Regions from separate parts of the Nonomuraea sp. NPDC050202 genome, predicted to be linked through region 2. Evidence: riboswitches for the same ligand, from Rfam matches in the RefSeq annotation. Region 2 holds a riboswitch; the other holds the start of a gene.
The links. Region 2 has a riboswitch for thiamine pyrophosphate ahead of thiC (phosphomethylpyrimidine synthase ThiC). Riboswitches for the same ligand answer to the same signal wherever they lie in the genome.

Region 1: another riboswitch for thiamine pyrophosphate. It lies ahead of thiD (bifunctional hydroxymethylpyrimidine kinase/phosphomethylpyrimidine kinase); the one in region 2 lies ahead of thiC (phosphomethylpyrimidine synthase ThiC).

What each region holds. Positions count from the first base shown of each region.
Region 1 is NZ_JBFALF010000036.1:103,798-111,266, forward strand. Features, by position in the region: gene AB0I79_RS50665 (S8 family serine peptidase) at 1-2,252, shown strand, start outside; gene AB0I79_RS50670 (hypothetical protein) at 2,369-2,710, shown strand; gene AB0I79_RS50675 (carbon starvation CstA family protein) at 2,714-4,837, shown strand; gene AB0I79_RS50680 (TenA family protein) at 4,890-5,570, opposite strand; gene thiD (bifunctional hydroxymethylpyrimidine kinase/phosphomethylpyrimidine kinase) at 5,567-6,370, opposite strand; TPP riboswitch at 6,364-6,459, opposite strand; gene AB0I79_RS50690 (ATP-dependent DNA ligase) at 6,517-7,464, shown strand.
Region 2 is NZ_JBFALF010000033.1:92,082-99,550, forward strand. Features, by position in the region: gene AB0I79_RS48660 (ABC transporter ATP-binding protein) at 1-629, shown strand, start outside; gene AB0I79_RS48665 (ABC transporter permease) at 626-1,402, shown strand; gene AB0I79_RS48670 (glycine betaine ABC transporter substrate-binding protein) at 1,399-2,355, shown strand; gene AB0I79_RS48675 (SDR family oxidoreductase) at 2,396-3,247, shown strand; gene thiC (phosphomethylpyrimidine synthase ThiC) at 3,509-5,053, opposite strand; TPP riboswitch at 5,046-5,158, opposite strand; gene AB0I79_RS48685 (hypothetical protein) at 5,249-5,599, shown strand; gene AB0I79_RS48690 (universal stress protein) at 5,596-6,426, shown strand; gene AB0I79_RS48695 (cellulose binding domain-containing protein) at 6,535-7,469, shown strand, end outside.

The sequences.
Region 1 (7,469 bases), on a different contig from region 2:
CGCTCAACGCCGACCTGCACCCCATCCCCACCGTGCATCTCGCGGTCAAGGACCGGCAGGCCGTCAAGGACTACGCCGCCACGGACGGCGCCACGGCCACGGTCGAGCAGGCGAGCATCACCACGGACGCCCCCGCCCCGTACGTGGCCGCGTTCTCCTCGCGCGGCCCGCTCCAGGCGGCCGGCGGCGACCTGCTCAAGCCCGACCTGATCGCCCCCGGCCAGGACATCCTGGCCGCGTACGCGCCGCCGGGCGCGAACGGGCTGGAGTTCAACGTCTCCAGCGGCACCTCCATGGCCGCCCCGCACGTGGCGGGGCTGGCCGCGCTGCTGAAGGACCTCCACCCGCGCTGGTCCCCGATGGCCGTCAAGTCGGCCCTGATGACCAGCGGCTCCGACGTCAAGGACGGCCCGTCCACCGACCCGTCCGTCATCTTCGGCCAGGGCGCCGGGCACGTCACCCCGAACAGCGCCGCCGACCCCGGCCTCGTCTACGACAGCGGCATCGAGGACTGGACGGCCTTCCTGTGCGGCAGCACCAACGCCGTCGAGCCGAAGGTGTGCGACGCGCTGGCGGAGAAGGGCCACTCCTTCGACCCCAGCGACCTGAACGTGCCCTCGATCGCCGTCGGCAGGCTCCCCGGCACGCAGCGGGTGACCCGCGAGGTGACCAACGTGGGCCGCTCGACCGCCACGTACACCGCCTCGGTCACCGGCCTCGACGGCATCGAGGCCAAGGTGTCGCCGAGCCGGCTGACGCTGCGTGCCGGGCAGACGAAGTCGTTCACGGTCACGTTCACGCGGACCACGGCCCCCATGAACGCCTACGTGGGCGGGCAGCTCACGTGGAAGGAGCGCAAGCACACCGTGCGCACGCCCGTCGTGGTGCGCCCGGTGCCCGAGAAGTGGGCGGCCACGTACGGCGTCGCGGGCGGCCAGGACACCGCCGAGTTCATCGTCAACGACCCCGCGGGCAAGCGGGTCTACGTCACCGGCGCCAGCTACGGCTCCACGCCCGGCCTGCTCAGCCCGAGCATCGCCACCGTCGCCTACGACGCCGCCACCGGCAAGGAGCTGTGGAGCAGGACCTACGCCGGCCCGGCGGGCAACTACGACGAGCCGTTCGCGCTGGAGCTGAGCCCCGACGGGAGCAAGCTGTTCGTGGCGGGCATCAGCGCCGGCACGGAGACCGGCACCGACGCCGTCACGCTCGCCTACGACGCGGCCTCCGGCGGGCCGCTCTGGACGGCCCGCTACACCGCGGCGAACGCGCACGCCGACCACGCCAACGGGGTGAAGGTCGCGCCCGACGGCAGGACCGCCTACGTCACCGGCATGACCACGGTCGGCGACAACGGCGAGGCCGACTACTTCGTCGCCGCCTACGACACCGCCGACGGCAAGGAGAAGTGGCAGGCCCGCTACGACGGCCCCGGCAAGGGCACCGACGACGCCCGCGTGATCGAGCTGACCCCCGACGGCACGAAGCTCTTCGTCAGCGGCCAGAGCCAGGGCGAGGAGGGCACAGGCCTTTCCGACTGGGGCACGGTCGCCTACGACGCCGCCACCGGCCGGCAGCTCTGGACGGCCCGGCACAACGGCCCGGCGAACGGCATCGACGTGCCCTCGGGCATGGCCGCCGACGCCGGCGCGGTCTACCTCACCGGCAGCATCGACACGCAGGACACCCAGAGCGACGTGATGACGGTCGCGTACGACACCGCCACAGGCAAGGAGCTGTGGGCCGACCGCTACGACGGGCCGGGACGCCAGAGCGACACCCCGCACGACCTGACGCTCGCCCAGGGCAGGCTGTACGTCACCGGCAACACCACCGGCGAGGGCACCGGCTCCGACTTCACCACCCTCGCCTACGACGCGGCCACCGGGCAGCGGTCCTGGGTGCAGCGCTTCGACAGGCAGGCCAAGAACGAGGACTACGCCTGGGCCGTCAGGGTGACGCCGGACGGCGGCAAGGTCGTCATCGCCGGCCAGAGCGCCGACGACCAGGCGAAGGGCACGGACTACGTGACCGTCGCGTACGAGGCCGGGAGCGGCGAGCAGCTCTGGGTGGGCCGCTACGACGGCGCGGTCGGCGCTTCGGACAACGCCCACGGCCTGGCCGTGGACGCGACCGGCGCCGAAGGGGTCCGGATCTTCGTGACGGGTTCCAGCGCGACCGGCGGCACCCCGCCGTTCGCGCTGGAGGTGGACTTCGCCACGGTGGCGTACTTCGAGCCGTGGAAGCAGTGACCTTCTGACGCAGGAGCGCCTCCCGGGAAAACGGGGGGCGCTCCTGCCGTTTCGGAAGTGACCACGGCGGGTAAGCCCGTGTTGATTCTGAGCTGCCTGATCTTCAGGAGCCCCAGATGTCCCGTATCACGCTCACCTCCGCAGCCCGTGAAGCGCTCCGCGACGGAGAAGTGATCTTCTTCGACTGGCATGTGACCGGCCTCTGCTGCGCGGACGCGGGGGAATTCTCGGTCAGGGCGTTGAGCCGGGCCAAGCTGCCCCGCCGGGCCCGCCCGCTGGGGCCGACCGACCTGGTGTTCGCCCATCCGACCGCCTGGCTGCATCTCGCCGACCTCCCCGTCACGATCGACTGCCGCCCGCTGTGGCGCTGGCGGCGCTTCGTCTCCGATCTGCCGCCGGACGCCGGTCTGCGCTGCTGTCTGGGCCGCCCCCTCTATGGCCCTCACTACGGGAGGTAATCGGTGAAGGTGCGTTCCATCATCATCTGGACGGCGGTGGCCATCGTCGGCGCCGTGGGGTGGGCCGTGCTCGCCCTGTCCAGAGGCGAGAACGTCAACGCGGTGTGGCTGCTGTGCGCCGCGCTCGGTTCGTACGCCATCGCCTACCGGTTCTACGCCCGCTTCATCGTGCGCAAGGTGCTGCGCGCCGACGACCGCAGGGCCACCCCCGCCGAGCGGCTCGACAACGGCATCGACTACCAGCCGACCGACCGCCGGATCCTGTTCGGTCACCACTTCGCCGCCATCGCCGGCGCGGGGCCGCTGGTGGGGCCCGTGCTGGCGGCCCAGATGGGTTACCTGCCCGGCACCATCTGGATCATCGCGGGGGTGATCTTCGCCGGGGCCGTGCAGGACATGGTGATCCTGTTCTTCTCCATGCGCCGCAACGGCAGGAGCCTCGGGCAGATGGCCCGCGAGGAGATCGGGCCGATCGGCGGGGCCGCGGCGCTCATCGCGGTCTTCGCCATCATGATCATCCTGTTGGCCGTGCTGGCGCTGGTCGTGGTGAACGCGCTGGCGCAGTCGCCGTGGGGCGTCTTCTCGATCGCGATGACGATCCCGATCGCCCTGTTCATGGGGTTCTACCTGCGGGTGATCAGGCCGGGCAAGGTCGTCGAGACCACGGTCATCGGGGTCGCGCTGCTGATCCTGTCGATCGTGGCCGGCGGCTGGGTGCAGGGGTCGAGCTGGGCGCCGTTCTTCACGCTGAGCCCGTCGGCGCTGGCGCTGTGGTTGATCGCGTACGGGTTCGTCGCGGCGGTGCTGCCCGTGTGGATGCTGCTCGCGCCGCGCGACTACCTGTCGACGTTCATGAAGATCGGCACGATCGTGCTGATCGCCATCGGCATCGCCGTCACCGCGCCCCCGCTGCAGACCACGGCCTTCACCGACTTCGCCTTCAGCGGGCAGGGCCCGGTGTTCGCCGGGTCGCTGTTCCCGTTCGTGTTCATCATCATCGCCTGCGGGGCGCTGTCGGGCTTCCACTCGCTGATCTCGTCCGGCACGACGCCGAAGATGATCCAGAAGGAGACCCAGGTCCGGATGATCGGCTACGGCTCCATGCTCATGGAGTCGTTCGTGGCCATCATGGCGATCACGGCGGCCTGCGTGCTGACCCCCGGCCTCTACTTCGCGATGAACTCCCCGGCGGGCGTCGTGGGGGCCACGGTGCAGACCGCCGCCGAGGCGGTCACGAACATGGGCTTCGTCATCACGCCGGAAGAGCTGCAGGCCGCCGCCGCGGCCGTGCAGGAGGAGACGCTGATCGCCAGGACGGGCGGCGCGCCCACGCTGGCCGTGGGCATCTCGCAGATCTTCTCCGGCTTCCTCGGCGGGGCGGGTCTCCAGGCGTTCTGGTACCACTTCGCGATCATGTTCGAGGCACTGTTCATCCTCACCACCGTGGACGCCGGCACGCGCGTGGGGCGGTTCATGCTCCAGGACACGCTGGGCAACCTGTGGAAGCCGATCTCGCGGGTGAGCTGGTGGCCGGGGCTGGTCGTGACCAGCGCCGTGGTCGTGGCCGCCTGGGGATACTTCCTCTACCAGGGCGTCAACGACCCGCTCGGCGGCATCAACCAGCTCTTCCCGCTGTTCGGCATCGCCAACCAGCTCCTGGCCGCCGTGGCGCTGACCGTGGCCACGACCCTGCTGATCAAGAGCGGGCGGCTCAAATGGGCCTGGGTGACGGGCGTGCCGCTGGCCTGGGACGTGGCGGTCACGCTGACCGCCAGCTACCAGAAGGTGTTCTCGCCCGACCCGACGCTCGGCTTCTTCGCCCAGCGCGACCGCTACCAGACGGCGCTCGACCAGGGGCAGCTCCTCGCGCCGGCCAAGACGACCGGCGCGATGCGGCAGATCGTGGTCAACTCCACCGTGGACGGCATCCTGGCGGCGCTGTTCGCGATCCTGATCATCGTGGTGATCCTCGACGCCGCCCGCGTGTGGATCAAGGCGATCCGGTTGCGGGAGCCGCTGCCCAGCACGGAGGCGCCGTTCGAGGAGTCGAAGATCTACGCCCCCGCCGGGCTCATCGCCACCCGCGAGGAGAAGGAGATGATCGCCAGGGCCTCCTCAAGCGGCTAGCCACCGTTCCGCGGGCCGCCTCAAGCGGTCAGCCACCGCTCTGCGGGCCGCCCTAAGCGGTCAGCCACCGCTCCGTGGGCCAGCTCTCGCGCCGCCACGCGCTGTCCCAGAACATCCACTCGTACGCCGCCGCCCGGCAGTACGCCTGCGCCATCGCCTCGCGGGTGTCCGGGCCGGCGGCGGCCGCGAGCCGGTCGGCGATGGCCTTGGCCTGCTCGACGGAGGCCGCGAAGCCCGGGTCGGCGTAGGTGGAGATCCACTTGCCGTACGGGTGGCCGGCGGTGTCGCCGACGCGCTCCAGCAGCGCCGTGCCGACGTCCTGGTAGATCCAGAAGCACGGCAGCACCGCCGCCGCGATCACCGGGTAGGGCGCGGTCAGGGCCGTGGCCTGCAGGTACGACGAGTACGCCAGGCACGTAGGCGAGGTGGGGCCCTTGGCGTCGAGCTCTTCGATGTACCCGGCGTGCAACATGCGCTCGGCCGCCAGCGCCGTGTGCGCGCTCTGCGCCCAGAACGCCGCGTCGTCCGCGGCGCTGGCCCGGACGGAGGCCGTGGCCAGCGCCTTGGAGAACGCCTCCAGATAGCGGGCGTCCTGCACCATGTAGAACCCGGACCGCTCGCGGTCGAGGGTGCCGTCGCCGAGGGCGGTGATGAAGGGGTGCTCGTGGACGGCGCGCATCAGCTCGGCCGTGCGCTGCCAGACGTCGTCGCAGAACATGTCCTGTGCGCTCACCAGATGGCGTGGAAGTGGTGGACAGGGCCGTGACCGTGGCCGACGTGCAGGCTGTCGGCCGCGCGCAGCGCCTCGGTGAGGTACGCCTTGGCCGCCCGCACCGCGCCCGCCCAGTCGTCGTGGCGCGGGCGCAGCGCCGCGATGGCCGAGGACAGCGTGCAGCCCGTGCCGTGCGTGTTCCTGGTGTCCACGCGGGGCGCGGCCAGCTCGATCGTGCCCTCCGGCGTCGCCAGCACGTCCACGCACGTGTCGCCGTCGAGGTGGCCGCCCTTGAGCAGCACCTGGCGCGCGCCCAGCGCCCGCAGCCGCTGCGCCTGGTCGTGCATCTCCGCCAGGCTCGCGGCCGGCTTCTCGCCGAGCAGGTCGGCCGCCTCCGGCAGGTTGGGGGTGATCAGGTGCACGCGGGGCAGCAGCGTCTCGCGCAGCGCGGCCACCGCGTCGGCGGGCAGCAGCCGGTCGCCGCTCTTGGCCACCATGACGGGGTCGAGCACGACGTACGCGGGCCGGTAGGTGTCGAGCGCCGCCGCCACCGCCTTGATCAGCGGCGCGTTGCCCAGCATGCCGATCTTCACGGCGTCGGCCGGCACGTCGGTCAGCAGCGTGTCGAGCTGCTGGGCCACGAACTCGGCCGGCACCTCGTGGATGCCGGTCACGCCGGTGGTGGTCTGCGCGACCAGCGCGGTGACGACGGTCATGCCGTACGCGCCGAGCGCGGAGAAGGTCTTCAGGTCCGCCTGGATCCCGGCGCCGCCGCTGGGATCGGTGCCCGCGATGGACAGGACTTTGGGAACAGCGCTCACGGCTGTGACGTCCCTTCGCTAGTACGAGCTAGATCAGGTTCGACGGGTGTGATCTCAGCCCGGCCCTCCGGGCACCCCGCGTCAACGGCCTACTCTAACAGGCGTCGTTGTTGACCACACGTTCGAGGATCGGCATCGTAGGGCGGGTGGCCGCTGATGAGACGCGTGACGGGGTCGATCTGACCAACCTGGACCAGCCGCTGTTCGACGGCGCCGACGCCACCAAGCGCGACCTGGTCGACTACCTCGACGCCGTCCGCGACCGCATCATCCCCGTGCTGCGCGACCGCCCGCTCTCGGTCGTCCGCGTGCGCCCGGGGCAGGCGCCGTTCATGCAGAAGAACCTGCCCAAGTACGCCCCCGACTGGGTGCGGTCGGTGTCCATGTGGGCGGAGGCGTCGCGCAGGCAGGTGACGTACGCGTTGTGCGACGACAGGAAGACGCTGCTGTGGTTCGCCAACCAGCGGGCGGTGGAGTACCACCCGGCGCTGTTCGCCGGCGAGCACGCCACCCACCTGGTGCTCGACCTCGACCCGCCCGAGCACGACGACTCCTTCTCGCTGGCGGTGCGCGGTGCGCTGCTGGTCCGGCAGGCCCTGGAGGACATGGGGCTGGCGGGCGCGGTGAAGACGAGCGGCGCCAAGGGGGTGCACGTGTTCGTGCCCGTGGTGGCGGGCACGGCGATGGACGACCTCGCGGCGGCCACCCGGGCGCTGGCGGCGCGGGCCGAGCGGCTGGACCCGACGCTGGCGACCACGGCGTTCATCCGGGAGGACCGCGAGGGCAAGGTGTTCCTCGACTCCACCCGGGCGGGCGGGGCCACGGTGGTGGCCGCCTACAGCCCGCGCATCCGGCCCGGCGTGCCCGTCTCCTTCCCGCTGGCCTGGTCGGAGCTGGAGCGGGTGTCGCCGCGGGACTTCACCGTGCGCACCGCGCCGGGGCTGCTGAAGGACGCCGACCCGTGGGCCGAGCACATGCCCGGGCCGCAGCGGTTGCCCGCCGACCTGATCGAGGAGGGACACACGATCCCGATCGCCCGCGTGCAGGCGATGCACGAGGGCAAGCGGCGCGCCCGCGCCCGGCGCGAGGAGTGATGTCG
Region 2 (7,469 bases):
AGCGCATCCAGGACGAGCTGCTGCGCCTGCAGGAGGAGCTGGCCAAGACGATCGTGTTCGTCACCCACGACGTGGACGAGGCACTCAAGATCGGCGACCACATCGCGATCATGCAGCGCCCCGGCCACGTCGTGCAGTACGCCAGACCGGCCGAGATCCTCACGAACCCGGCCAGCGAGTACGTCGAGCAGTTCCTCGGCGGCGGCTCCTCGATGCGGCTGCTGCGCCTGACCCAGGTGGGCGACATCGAGCTGGACCAGGTGCCGTACGCGACGGAGGACATGGACGCGCGCGACCTGGTGCGCGAGGTCGAGCTCGACGGCCGCGGCTACGCGCTGGTCCTCGACGGCATGCGCCGCCCGCTCAGGTGGGTCGCCCTGAGCGACCTCGAAGGTGTCCACGGCCCGGTCGGCACGGCCGGCGAGCCCATCACCGGCTCGATCGGCCACCGCATGACCTTGCAGGACGCCCTGGAGACGCTGCTCAACGCCGACACCGACTTCCTGCCCGTGCTCGGCAGGCGCAGGGCGTACGCGGGGGCGCTGTCGCTGGCGACGGTGCAGAACGCGATCCAGAGCATCAAGGCCCGCGAGCGGGAGCGCCGCCTGCGCAGGGGCGAGGCCCCGTGACGGTCGAGAGCGCGGCGGCCAGGGAGGCCACCACCCCCGAGCCGCGGATCGGGCGGTCGTGGCACGTGCTCCTGCCGCCGCTGTGCTACCTGGTCGTCGGCGTCGCGATGGTCGTCTACACGCAGGTGGTGCCGCTCGACAGCATCGAGCGGGGCTCGCTGAACCTGACGTTCCTCCTCAGACGCACCTGGGAGCACATCCAGCTCGTGTTCTTCTCGACGGTGCTGGTGCTGGTGGTGGCGCTGCCGCTGGGCGTGCTGCTCACCAGGCGGGCGCTGCGCAGGGCGACGCCCGTGGTGCTGTCCCTGGTGAACCTGGGCCAGGCCACCCCGGCGGTCGGCCTGGTGGTGCTGCTGGCAGTGCTGTTCAGCATCGGGTTCTGGACGGCGGTGGTCGCGTTGTTCGCCTACAGCCTGCTGCCGACGCTGCGCAACACGATGGTGGGCGTCGAGCAGGTGGACCCGCGGCTGGTGGACGCGGGGCGGGGCATCGGCATGTCGGCGGCCGGGGTGCTGTTCAAGGTGGAGCTGCCGATGGCGGTGCCGGTGATCCTGTCGGGGGTGCGCACCACGCTGGTGCTGAACGTGGGCACGGCGGGCATCGCGGCGTTCATCGGCTCCGGCGGGCTCGGCGATCTGATCACCGCGGGGGTGAGCACGCAGCGCAACCTGGTGCTGGTCACGGGGTGCGTGCTGATCGCGGTGCTCGCGCTGTTCATCGACTGGCTGGCCGGGCTCGCGCAGCGTTACCTGTCGCCGAAGGGGCTCTCGTGAGGGTGCTCATGGCGGTGCTGCTGCTCGTCGCGGTCACGGCGTGCGGGCTGCGGCCGGCGTCGTCGTTCGTGCCGCCGGTCGAGCCGGGCAGCATCCGGCCGGTGCCCGGCCTCGAAGGCGCGCGGATCCGGGTGACGTCGAAGGAGTTCACGGAGCAGCTCGTGCTCGGCAAGATCGCGGTGCTCGCCCTCACCGCCGCCGGCGCGGACGTGGCCGACCAGACGAACGTGCAGGGCAGCGTGAACGCGCGCGCCTCGCTGACCAGGGGCGACGCCGACCTGATGTGGGAGTACACCGGCACCGGCTGGATCACCTACCTCGGCCAGGCGAAGCCGATCCCGGATCGCACACGGCAGTACGAGGCCGTACGCGACCTGGACCTGCGCGAGAACGGCATCGTCTGGCTGCCACCGGCCCCGCTGAACAACAGCTACACGATCGGCGTCACCCGAGCCACGGCCGAGAGGTACGGGCTGAGGAAGATCTCGGACATGACGAAGGTCCCCGTGGCGCGGCGCACGTTCTGCGTCGACCACGAGACCTTCGGCCGCGACGACGGCTTCCTCGGCATGCTCAGGGGCTACGGCCTGACCTACGGCAAGGAGGTCCCGAGGGGGAACGTGCGCAGGCTGTCGGTCGGCGTCCTGTACAACTCGGTCGCCGGCGGCCAGTGCACGCTCGGCATGGTCACCACGACCGACGGCCGGATCAAGGCCCTCGACCTGGTCCTGCTGGAGGACGACAGGCACTTCTTCCCGCTGTACAACGCGGCGGTGACCCTGCGCCGCCCGGTCGCCGACGCGCATCCGGAGATCGCCCGGATCTTCGCGCCGATCAGCGCGAGGCTGACCGACGACGTGATGCGCGCCCTCAACGCCCAGGTGGACGTGGACGGCGACGTGCCCGTGCTGGTGGCCCGCGACTGGCTCAGGTCACAGGGATTCGTGAAATAGCTGGCGTTAGGCATACCCGATCAAGGGCAGGCCGCTGGACATGTCGCAAACACCACCACCCCAGAAACAGCCCTATCCGGGCCACACCGGCGAGATGGCGCCGGAGCCGCGCGACGAGATGCGCGACTACGTGGGCCGTGACCTGCTCAGCGGCAAGAAGGCACTGATCACCGGCGGCGACTCGGGCATCGGCAGGGCGGTCGCGGTGGCGTTCGCCAAGGAGGGCGCGGACGTCGCGATCGCGTACCTGAGCGAGCACGAGGACGCCGCGCACACCCGCAAGCTGGTCGAGGAGGCCGGGCGGCGCTGCGTGCTGCTGCCCGGCGACCTGGGCGACCGCGCCCACTGCGCCTCGGTGGTGGAGCAGGCGGTGTCCGAGCTGGGCGGCCTGGACGTGCTGGTGAACAACGTGGCCTACCAGGAGCCCGTGAGCGGCCTGGAGGAGCTGGACGACGAGCAGTGGGAGCACACGTTCGCGGTCAACATCCACAGCTACTACCGCGTCACGAAGGCCGCGCTCCCGCATCTGCGCGAGGGCGCGGCCATCGTGAACACCTCGTCGATCAACGGCCTGCGCGGCAACAAGTCGCTGATCGACTACGCCGCCACCAAGGGCGCCATCAACGCCTTCACCTACTCCATGGCGCAGAACCTGGTCGAGCGCGGCATCCGGGTGAACGCCGTCGCGCCGGGACCGGTGTGGACGCCGCTGATCCCGGCGACCATGCCGGAGGAGAAGGTGGAGAAGTTCGGCAAGCAGGTGCCGATGGGGCGGGCCGCCGATCCGGACGAGATCGCCCCTTCGTACGTCTTCTTCGCCTCCAACCGGCTGTCGTCGTACTACACGGGCGAGGTGCTGGCCCCGATCGGCGGCGAGACGCTGCCGGGTTAGGCCCGGCCCGCGTCCTTGACGGACACGATCGAGGCGGTCTGGAACGTCTTGTGCCCCTTGCCGTCGCCGCCGACGGCCGCCCGGTTGCGAAGACCGGCCATACGAGCAGCGAAGGACACGAGAGATCCTCTCTTCCGGTGGTCGCGGGAATCCCCGGCGCTCGCCATGCCGCGCCGGGCTCACCTGTCACGTTGCCACCGGAAGAGCCGGACACCACGTCATCTCTGTCCAGACCTGCGGTTTCGGACATGGGACAAAGGGTCACTCCACGTAGATGTTGCCGCCGAGCCGGCGGAACTCGGCCGCCTTCTCCGCGTACCCCGCCTGCCTGATCTCGTGGCTGATCCGCATCGAGCAGAACTTGGGCCCGCACATCGAGCAGAAGTGCGCGGTCTTGGCGGGCGCGGCCGGCAGCGTCTCGTCGTGGAACGAGCGCGCCGTCTCGGGGTCCAGCGACAGGTCGAACTGGTCCTCCCAGCGGAACTCGAACCGCGCGTCCGACAGCGCGTCGTCCCACGCCTGGGCCTGCGGGTGGCCCTTAGCCAGGTCCGCGGCGTGCGCGGCGATCTTGTACGTGATCACGCCGGTCTTGACGTCGTCCTTGTCCGGCAGGCCGAGATGCTCCTTGGGGGTGACGTAGCAGAGCATGGCCGTGCCGTACCAGCCGATCATGGCGGCCCCGATGCCCGAGGTGATGTGGTCGTAGCCGGGCGCGATGTCCGTCACGAGCGGGCCGAGCGTGTAGAACGGGGCGTCGTCGCAGAGCTCGCGCTGCAGGTCGACGTTCTCCTTGATCTTGTGCATGGGCACGTGGCCCGGCCCCTCGATCATCACCTGGACGTCGTGCTCGCGGGCGATCCCCGACAGCTCGCCCAGCGTGCGCAGCTCGGCGAACTGGGCCTCGTCGTTGGCGTCCGCGATCGAGCCGGGACGCAGGCCGTCACCCAGCGAGTACGACACGTCGTAGCGGGCCAGGATCTCGCACATCTCGGCGAAGTTCTCGTACAGGAAGCTCTCGCGGTGGTGCGCCAGGCACCAGGCGGCCATGATGGAGCCGCCGCGCGAGACGATGCCGGTCTTGCGCCCGGCGGTCAGCGGCACGTGCGCCAGCCGCACCCCCGCGTGCACGGTCACGTAGTCGACGCCCTGCTCGCACTGCTCGATCAGCGTGTCGCGGTAGACCTCCCACGACAGCAGCTCCGGCCGGCCCTTGACCTTCTCCAGCGCCTGGTAGATGGGCACGGTGCCGACCGGGACGGGCGAGTTGCGCAGGATCCACTCGCGGGTCTCGTGGATGTCGGCGCCGGTGGACAGGTCCATGATCGTGTCGGCGCCCCAGCGCGTGGCCCAGGTCATCTTCTCGACCTCCTCCTCGATGGAGGAGGTGACGGCGGAGTTGCCGATGTTGGCGTTGATCTTCACCAGGAAGTTGCGGCCGATGATCATCGGCTCGGACTCGGGATGGTTGACGTTCGCGGGGATGATGGCCCGGCCCGCGGCGACCTCCTCGCGTACGAACTCGGGGGTGACGCCCTCGCGCACGGCCACGAACTCCATCTCCCTGGTCACCAGCCCGCGCCGGGCGCACCCGACCTGCGTGACCGGCTGCCCCGCCTCCTCGCGCTCGCGGATCCACCGCTCGCGCAGGCGCGGCAGTCCGCGCCGCAGGTCCGGCTCGTAGGTGGGGTCGGTGTACGGGCCCGAGGTGTCGTACAGGGTCACCGACGAGCCGTTCGACAGGTGCACCTGGCGCATCGGCACCCGCAGCTCACCGGTGTAGACCTTGGAAAAGCGCGCGTTCGTCATCGCGCAAACTCCCTTCGCCGGCATTATCCGGAGCAGGTTCTGGCGGTCGGCGGCTGTCAGCCGTCCTCTCAGCCCGGTCCCCACCGGGCTCCCGCGTTGGACGGCGGTGATCGTACCCACGCCCCACCACGCCCGAAACCTCGCCGCGGAGGTTTGGCGATCGCCGTGAGCGGTACGGTCCCCATCAGGGGAAACATGAAGAGATTCGCCGCTGTCGCAGGACTACTCGTCGTGATGGCCGCGTCCGGCGCCACCGCAGCCGCCGGGGACGGCATGGATCAGCACGAAGTCAGCCAGGAACAGTACGACACTCTGATCGCCCAGTGCCGCTACTCCGACACGGGAAAGGCGAAGTGCCGTGCCGCGGTCGAGCGCATGTACCGCGTCGGCAGAGCCGACCCGGCGCTCGACTGCCGGACGTACTCCGGCGTGACCGTCTGCGGCACGCTCAAGCTCAGCAAGTCCGAGCGCAGGTGCGCCCGCGACTCCGAGGCACAGGGGCTGCCGTTCCGCCGTGCCGAGGTGGAGTGTTACGCACTGTCATGATCATCGTAGGTGTGGACGGCTCCCGTACCGGGCTGGAGGCCGCCGGCTGGGCCGCCGCCGAGGCCGAGCTGCGGCAGGAGCCGCTGACCGTGGCGCACGCCGTGCCGAAGTGGGTGTGCGAGGGCGCCGTCCACTACGCCGAGGTGGCGCAGTGGATGCGCGACGGCGCCGAGACCGTGCTCACCGCCGCCTGCGACCGCGCGCGACGCGTGTGGCCGCAGGTGCGCATGGAGCGCGTGTTGCTGCCGGGCGACCCCCGCTCGGCGCTGGTCAAGGCGTCCCAGGAGGCCAAGCTGCTGGTGGTGGGCAGCCGGGGGATCGGCGGGGTGCGGGGGCTGCTGATCGGATCGGTCGCGTACGGGGTGGCGGCGCACGCCCGTACGGACGTCGTCCTGATCCACGAGCCGCCCGCGTACCGGCGCGGTGAGATCGTGGCCGGGGCAGACGGCTCACCCGGTGCCACGCGGGCGCTGGAGTTCGCCTTCGCCGAGGCCGAGCTGCGCGGCACGCGGCTGCGGGCCGTACGGGCCTGGGCCTGGCCCCATCCGGGCGGCTTCGAGCCGGCCTCCCGCGAGAGCGAGCAGGACACGCTGCGTGCGCTGAAGGAATCGCTGGCCGGGCACCGGGAGCGGCATCCGGGCGTGCACGTGATCGCGGAGGTCGTGCACGGGCATCCGGTGGAGGTGCTCAAGGAGGCCTCCATGCGCGCCGACCTGCTGGTGGTCGGGTCGCGGGGGCACGGGCAGCTCGCGGGGATGCTCATCGGCTCGATCAGCCAGGCCCTGCTGCACCACGCGCCGTGCCCGCTCGCGGTGGTACGCCGCTGAAAGTTACATCCGTACTCCCAGGTCAGCACCGCGCCATGATCGTCGCGCTTCCCGGCGCCGAGCCGCCGCTCCTACGATCTGCGCAGGCTTACGACGGGAGAGCACACGATGCGCAGCAAGACCGGCTCCGTGCTGGCCGCGCTGGCGGCCCTGGCCGCGGCGGTGTTATTCGCCACCGCGACGGCCACGGCCAGCGCCGCCCCCATCAGGATCATGCCCCTGGGCGACTCGATCACCGGATCCCCCGGCTGCTGGCGGGCCCTGCTCTGGAACCGCCTCCAGAGCGCCGGCCACACGAACATCGACTTCGTCGGCACCCTCCCGCCGCAGGGTTGCGGGGTGGCCCACGACGGCGACAACGAGGGACACGGCGGCTACCTCGCGACCAACGTGGCCGGCCAGAACCTGCTGCCCGGCTGGCTCTCCGCCACGCGGCCCGACATCGTGCTGATGCACTTCGGCACCAACGACGTGTGGAGCAACATCGCGCCGGCGACGATCCTCGGCTCCTTCACCACGCTGGTGAACCAGATGCGTTCCAGCAACCCGAACATGAAGATCCTCGTCGCCAAGATCATCCCGATGAACCCGTCCTCCTGCGCCGAATGCGCCCAGCGCACCGTGAACTTCAACAACGCCATCCCCGCCTGGGCCGCCGCGACCACCACCCCGCAGTCGCCGATCGTCGTGGTGGACCAGTGGACCGGCTTCAGCACGAGCACCGACACCTACGACGGGGTGCACCCGAACGCCTCGGGTGACCAGAAGATGTCCGACAAGTGGTACCCGGCGCTGGTGGACGCCCTGGCCGGCGGCGGCACCGCCACGCCCACCGTCACCACCACCACGCCTCCGCCCCCGGGTGGATGCGCGGCCACGTACAAGACCACCGGGCAGTGGCAGGGCGGCTTCCAGGGCGAGGTCACCGTCACCAACACCGGAACCACGTCCAGGTCCGCGTGGACCGTGGCGTGGACGTACGCGGGCGGTCAGCAGATCACCCAGCTCTGGGGCGGCACGCTGAGCGCGAGCGGGTCCTCGGT